Regions from separate parts of the Pseudarthrobacter sp. Hb11 genome, predicted to be linked through region 3. Evidence: riboswitches for the same ligand, from Rfam matches in the RefSeq annotation. Region 3 holds a riboswitch; each other region holds the start of a gene.
The links. Region 3 has a riboswitch for cyclic di-AMP ahead of AC50X7_RS10010 (aggregation-promoting factor C-terminal-like domain-containing protein). Riboswitches for the same ligand answer to the same signal wherever they lie in the genome.
Positions count from the first base shown of each region.

Region 1: another riboswitch for cyclic di-AMP. It lies ahead of AC50X7_RS00580 (LysM peptidoglycan-binding domain-containing protein); the one in region 3 lies ahead of AC50X7_RS10010 (aggregation-promoting factor C-terminal-like domain-containing protein).
Region 2: another riboswitch for cyclic di-AMP. It lies ahead of AC50X7_RS16315 (M23 family metallopeptidase); the one in region 3 lies ahead of AC50X7_RS10010 (aggregation-promoting factor C-terminal-like domain-containing protein).

Region 1 covers NZ_JBWZCM010000001.1:115,961-118,214, reverse strand. The annotation lists gene AC50X7_RS00585 (dienelactone hydrolase family protein) at 1-982, opposite strand, end outside; cyclic di-AMP (ydaO/yuaA leader) riboswitch at 1,280-1,452, shown strand; gene AC50X7_RS00580 (LysM peptidoglycan-binding domain-containing protein) at 1,456-2,254, shown strand, end outside.
Region 2 covers NZ_JBWZCM010000014.1:51,663-53,916, forward strand. The annotation lists gene AC50X7_RS16310 (iron-dependent transcriptional repressor DtxR) at 57-752, shown strand; cyclic di-AMP (ydaO/yuaA leader) riboswitch at 896-1,114, shown strand; gene AC50X7_RS16315 (M23 family metallopeptidase) at 1,125-1,946, shown strand; cyclic di-AMP (ydaO/yuaA leader) riboswitch at 2,075-2,254, shown strand.
Region 3 covers NZ_JBWZCM010000005.1:75,740-77,993, forward strand. The annotation lists partial or broken gene AC50X7_RS10005 (DNA-binding response regulator) at 369-572, shown strand; cyclic di-AMP (ydaO/yuaA leader) riboswitch at 930-1,090, shown strand; gene AC50X7_RS10010 (aggregation-promoting factor C-terminal-like domain-containing protein) at 1,096-1,842, shown strand; gene AC50X7_RS10015 (glyoxalase superfamily protein) at 2,027-2,254, opposite strand, start outside.

The sequences.
Region 1 (2,254 bases), on a different contig from region 3:
AAAGGTGCTGGCCAAACCAGGCGAGGGTGTCGTTCCACGCGGCCGTGGCCTGGGCTTCGTTGTAGCGGTCGCCGGTGTCGTTGTGGAAGGCGTGCTCCACGCCGGGGTAGACGGTGATCTGGTGGACAACGTTGGTTGCCGCAAGCGCATCCTTGAGCGCAGGCACGGCGGCGGTGATGCGTTCATCACGTTCAGCGTAGACTCCAAAAACTGCCGCTTTTATGCCCGGCACCTTGCCCAGGTCGGGGGCGGGGCCATAAAACGCGGCCGTGGCCTTCAGCCCGTCCAGCTCCGTGGCTGCCTGCCAGGTGATTCCGCCGCCGAAGCAGTAGCCGGTCATGGCGATGCGCTGGCCGTCCACAAAGTCCTGGCCCCGGAGATACTCCACCGCTGCCTTGAAGTCGGCAATGTGACGCTGGGCGCCTGCCTGGGTGAGGGCACCGGGAACAGCGTCACGGTCCAGGTTCGCAGTCCCGCCTTCCCGGCTCAGCAAATCAAGAGCCAGGGCAACGTAGCCCTCTCCCGCAAAGCGCCGCGCCACGTCTTCTATATGGGCTGTCAGCCCTCGGTTCTCATGGCAGATTAGCACTGCAGGGCTGCGCCCTGCCCGCTCCGGCTTGGCCTGGTAGGCGCTGATAGAGGTTCCCCCGGACGGAAAATGGATGGTCGCCGTCGTCATCCCTGATGCGCCCTCCGGGAGGGAAAGCGGGCTCTTGGCCCCAGGGACGGCACCTGCGGCTCCTGCGCCGGCCGTTCCGGTGGCCGACGATGTGGAAAGTTCCGGTGTGGGCATGGGGTCGGTGCTCCGCGGTACCTCGCTGGGAGTGCAACCTACCAGCAGCATCGCCGCCGCGGCTGCCGCCATGCTGCCCGTAATGAAGGCAACCCGCCGGGTGAAAGTCCGCTGGCTCAGAGTACCGGCGCGGTAGTCGTCAAAAAATTCCTCAATCAAGTACTTTTCGTACTTTCCAAGCTGAATCACGGCGCCTCCTAGGGGGTGGCCATATCCTCCTCCGCGCGGCGCTTCCGGGGCAAGCTTCCGGCCCCGTTATCCAGTCCATTTACGAGTTTGTGACCAAAGCAACACGGCTTCCGTAACAGGATAGTATCTCGCGAGGTCAGCCGCGTGGTAAACCCAATTCCAGTCATTTGCGGAATGTGATAGAAGCACCTCGCATGTTACCCAAACGTGACAATGCACCCGAAGTCGGGTTAGGGTCTTCAGGTGTCCCTCCCAAACGGGACATTCCCCTCAGTATGCCGAGCCCTGCCACTGACCCGGGAACCAACGCTTTCCAGCTGGCAGGGACGGGGGAACCACGTTTCCACCGGCCTCACGCGAGGCCTTGGGGTTAAGTCGAGAGCGACACCGTTCATTACGGAATTGCTCCCGGCCGGGTATCTCCAACCCGAACCCGACAGCTCACCCCGCAGGCATGGGAGAGGCGATCAACCGTGTCAAAAAATTCCACTACCGCCCGTCACCGCGCGACTCCGGCCCGCTCAATCGCGCTTGAGGGTCTGGCTGTCTCAGCCAAGTCCCTTGGCCGCCCGGCGCTCGCCGTTGCAGCAGCATCCGGCATTGCCTTCGGTGTGGGCGCCCCGGCCCACGCAGGCGTAACCGGTCCGGACACCACCGAGACCACTAACACCCAGGCTTACGCAGCACCGGCTGCTGCAGTGGCTGCCCCCGCAGCAGCTGCAGGCAACGTGCACACCGTTGTTGCCGGCGATACCCTGGGCGCCATCTCGGCCGCCCACGGAGTAGCCCTGAATGATGTCCTGTCCGCCAATGGGCTGTCGATCTCCGCGATCATCTACCCCGGTGACGAGATCAAGGTCCCCGGCGCCGGTTCCGTTGCAGCCGCTCCGGCGGCTCCGGCAGCTGCGGCTCCGGCTCCGGCTCCGGCCGTGACTGCCGCCGCCCCGGCCAACACCGGAATGAACCTGTCCTACGCCTCCACCGCTCCTGCTCCGGCAGCACCCGCCCCGGCAGCTCCCGCGGCCGCCGGCACCGGTACCGGCGCAGCCATCCTCGCGAACGCCTACGGCCAGGTGGGCGTCCAGCAGGACTGCACCGCCATGGTGGAGAAGGCTCTCCGTTCCGTGGGCAAGAGCGTTGGCGACCTGGCCCCGGGCCAGTTCTACCAGTACGGCACCACTGTGGGCACCCCGGCTCCCGGTGACCTGGTGATCACCGCCGGTCACGTTGGCGTCTTCGCCGGCAACGGCCAGGTTGTCAGCGGTGGCGTAG
Region 2 (2,254 bases), on a different contig from region 3:
AGTGACGGCGATACGGTGGGACAACGCAAGGTACTGCGCTCGAGGAGCTGAGCTGGATGACGGATCTGATCGATACTACGGAGATGTACCTTCGGACCATTCTGGAGCTCGAGGAAGAGAACATTGTTGCCCTGCGTGCGCGTATCGCCGAAAGGCTGCGCCACTCCGGACCTACCGTCTCCCAGACCATCGGCCGGATGGAGCGGGACGGCCTGGTGGTTGTCTCGGGCGACCGCCATCTGGAGCTCACCGAGACGGGTCGGAAGCGCGCCACGGAAGTGATGCGCAAGCACCGTCTGGCTGAGCGGCTCCTCGCCGACGTGATTGGGCTGGACTGGGCATACGTCCATGACGAGGCCTGCCGCTGGGAGCATGTGATGAGCGAGCGGGTGGAACGCCGTATCTACGAGATGCTTAACCACCCCACCGAGTCTCCGTACGGGAACCCGATTCCCGGGCTGGCCGCCTTGGGCGGGGTGCCGTCCCCGGGCTTTGCCGATGGAGCCATCAGCCTCCTGGAAGCGATGAAGTCCTACGGGCCCGCCTCAGCCGTGACTATCAGCCGGCTTGCCGAGCCCATCCAGGTGGAGCCGGAACTGCTCTCGCAGCTGGATGAGGGCGGCATAAGGCCGGGGGCTGCTGTGTCGCTGGAGCGGGTGGGGGACTACATCTCCGTCCGGGTTCCCGGCATTGAAGGGGCACTTGAGTTGCCTCCGGAGGTGGCCGCGCACGTGTTCGTGGCCGTCCGCTAGCGGGCTGGCCGGCGCGCCTCGTTACCTCATGTGAGGTGGGTTACGCAAAGATAACGGAATTGTTACTTTGGGCGTTAACCCTCTATAGTTGAACCGAAGCGTTGATATTAAAGCGTTACCTGATCTGGAGCCGAGCTCTGCCAGCGGATCAGGAGCATGAGTCGTAACTGGCAGAGGCGGGGGAACCACAAGCGGCAGCCGGGGGACTGCCTTGGGGTGAAGTCCGTCAGCAGCAAGCCTCTTCCAGCGAAGGATCCCTCCGGGGATATCTCTGTGCCGAAGCTTGCTTACGGCGGACCGGGTCTTTGAACTCTCTGACCCGAATCCGACAGCTAACTTCGCAGGCTTTCCAGAGAGGAACCCTTCTTGACCATGCACAATTCCAGGGGACGCCGCCGCGCGGCGGTCCCTGCTTCGACACCGCGCGTTGTCGAAGTCATCACCTCGGAACGCCCCCGCGATCCGCACCGTGATGCGCGCCGGCGTCGGGGTCCATTCCGTCAAATTACCGAGTTCGCTGCTGCCAGCGGCATCGGCCAGAAGGCCGGCGTCGCCCTGGCCGCCACCGGACTGGTGCTCACCGTGACCGTACCGGCCACCAGTCCCGTGATGGCTACGGATGCCTCAGGGAGCTCTCCTGTTGCCGCGTCCGCTGTAGCCCCACAGCCCAAAATTTCCGCGGAAGCGGAGGCCGAAATAGACTTCAGCCGATCCGCCGTGGTCACCGAAGCGGACCCCGACGGGAAGCTGAAACAGCTGCTCAGTGCCCAGTCTGCGGGCGCCATCACCCGCGCCGCTTCCACCGGAAGCCTCGGTGCCCCGCTCGCTGCATTGAGCACTGCCTCGCCCTTTGGTTACCGCGTCAGCCCCATCACGGGAGGCTCCGGTGACTTCCACCGCGGACAGGATTACGTAGCCCAGTGCGGCACCTCTGTTCTGGCTGCGGCCACCGGAACCGTTACCTTTGTGGGCTGGCACGAGTACGGTGGCGGCAACCGCGTTGTAGTGGACCACGGCAACGGCCTGGAAACCACGTACAACCACCTCTCCTCTTTCAGCGTGAAGGAGGGGCAGACAGTATCCCGCGGGGATGTTGTGGCCCTCAGCGGGACCACGGGAGCCTCCACAGGCTGCCACCTGCACTTCGAGGTCCAGGTCAACGGCGAAGTTGTTGACCCCACGGGCTGGCTTTAGTCAAGTGACGGTGAACTATCAAATGATGTTGACCTGCCGTGACCTGAATGTGACATTCAAGCAAAACTGCTGTACCGTCTAACTCGCGTCAACTTTTCCGAAGTTGACGCTCTTGTGCGGATTGCCTAACTCTGCCACCGCTCAAGGTCCGTTCGCATTTCATCGTCTGGCAGGGGCGGGGGAACCAATTATGGCCTTCAGTTTGAAGGCCTTGGGGTTAAGTCGCAAAAGCTTCCCAGGAAGCCGCGCGGCCGGGTGACTCCCATCCGAATCCGACAGCTCACCTCGCAGGCATTGGGAGAGGCTAC
Region 3 (2,254 bases):
GTTGAGTTCTTGTTCACAATGGAAGTGTGCAGCGTAACAATGCTAACTTGCAAGTAACAATGGACGCTCCGGTCCGCATATTGAGACAAAAGCGCTTAATGTGCTGCAGATCACGATTCTGACGAATGGTCGGATTGCTGATCATTTCCCCGGTTTTCTGTCCCCCGGGCTGCCGAAGCTGAACATAATTCGGGCCCGCCCCCGTCAACGAGCTTTTTCTTCAGATGCACTGGGAATGCCGAAATCGCCCAGCCGTGCGGGGTCTTCTGTCCAGCGGCACTGGGGCTTGGACAGTAAAAATGCCTCGTCCTCCGCCTCAGGAACAACCAGACCGAGAGGCACAGGAACCCCATAGCCGCGGCTAACCGATCGATCGCCCCCAGCCCTCCCACCCGGACGGATCCCCCATCCGCGCCCTGGTGGTTGACGACGAGCCAAGCCTGTCCGAGCTGATCAGCATGGGCCTGCGCGTGGCCGGCTGGTCGGTGGCGGTGGCTGCGGACGGTCGCCCCGACGGTGCAAAGTGGCTGCCCATCGAAAGCGTCAGTGACGAAAAGGTGATGGTGCCCGGGCATAACTGGCGGCTGCAGCTTCCGGACGAGCCCGTTGTGGTCAACGGCGATCCTTCGCAGCTGCGCCAGGTTGCTGATGAATCTGTTGTCGAACGCGCGGAAACAAACCTCGGCCGGAACCACCGCGGAGGCTGTCTCGGGCTGTCCATCGTGAAGGCCCCCGGAGGAAGGGTAACGGTGACGTCACAGCCACTGCGCGCTGAACCTGCCCTGCAACTGCTGATCCTGTGACCCTTTCGGCAAGGCGACGCGCCGTCGTCGTGATCTCTGTTACCAAAATGTGACTTGTGCTGGTAATTCCTGTACCGTCGATTAGGTACGGTTCCCGTTCGGGCCGTATATCCGGATGACGCCAAGCTCTGCCACTTCCCGGATTCCTCTTGAACCAAGGCAGAGGCGGGGGACCCACCGTCCCGGGCACTGATTGCCCTTGGGGTTAAGCCAGCACGTGATCCTTCCGTCTGGCCGGATGCCCTCATCCGAACCCGACAGCTAACTCCGCAGGTGTGAGAGGCGATTCATTATGTTCAAGTTCCTGGCACAGCCACGCCCGAAAAACGAGTCTGCACCGCAGGCCGCACCGGAAACCGGCAAAATCCCTTCCTTCGGCAAGCGCGCCGCCGTGGTGGCCGCGTCATGCGCACTCCTAATTGGGGCGGGCGCTGCAGGGCAGGCTACGGAAACCAGCATCCGCGTAGCAGCCACCGAGACGCAGGCCGCCGAGGCGCAATCCAGCCTCAGCATCGAGAAGAGCGAGATCACGGCGAATCCCGCGCCGGAGTCTGCTGCCCCAGCCCTGCCGAAAATCAATGTGGTTCCGCAGGCGGCCGAGCCCGCACCGGCTCCGAAAGCCGCACCGGCACCCGCTCCCAAGCCTGCGCCGGCACCAAAACCTGCCCCGAAACGTGCACCGGCACCCAAGCCTGCCCCCGCACCTAAGCCTGCCCCCGTCGTCGCGGTCAATGATCCCGCCGGCGCCCAGGCTTATGCCGCTAGCAAGCTGGGAAGCTACGGTTGGGCTCCTGACCAGATGCAGTGCCTGAAGACACTGTGGACCAAGGAATCGGACTGGACCACCACGGCCACCAACCCGAGCAGCGGCGCCTACGGCATCGTCCAGTCCCTGCCCGCCGAGAAGATGGCCAGCGCCGGCGCGGACTACCGCACCAACTACCGCACCCAGATCAACTGGGGCCTGGACTACATCCAGGAGCGCTACCAGTCCCCGTGTGGTGCGCTGAACTTCCACCTGTCGAACAACTGGTACTAAGCCCACCGGTTCCACAGGACACGTCAGCCGGCGCGGCCCGCACCTCGTAGAGGGGCGGGCCGCCCGGCGTATTGTGCACCATGACCGCGGGGCGAAGCCAAAACTGCGGGAACCCCTCGCGGCGGATTGCCAAGATGGTTGCAGACCTCAAGCCGGAAAGAAATGACCTGGCCGTCGCAGCAGGTCAGGCGCCGCGGCCGGGGATGTACTGGACGGCCCACCTGTTGCCGTCGGGATCGGCGAAGTACACAAAGTGGCCCCAGTCCTGTATGTCGACGTCACTGACGTCTACCCCGTTGTTTTTCAGATGCTGGTGCGCGGCAGAGATGTCGTCCACCACGAGCTGGAGGTTGGAGCCGGTGCCCGGAGGTGCGTCCGTAAGCCCCTCCCCAATGCAGATCGAGCAGGCCGA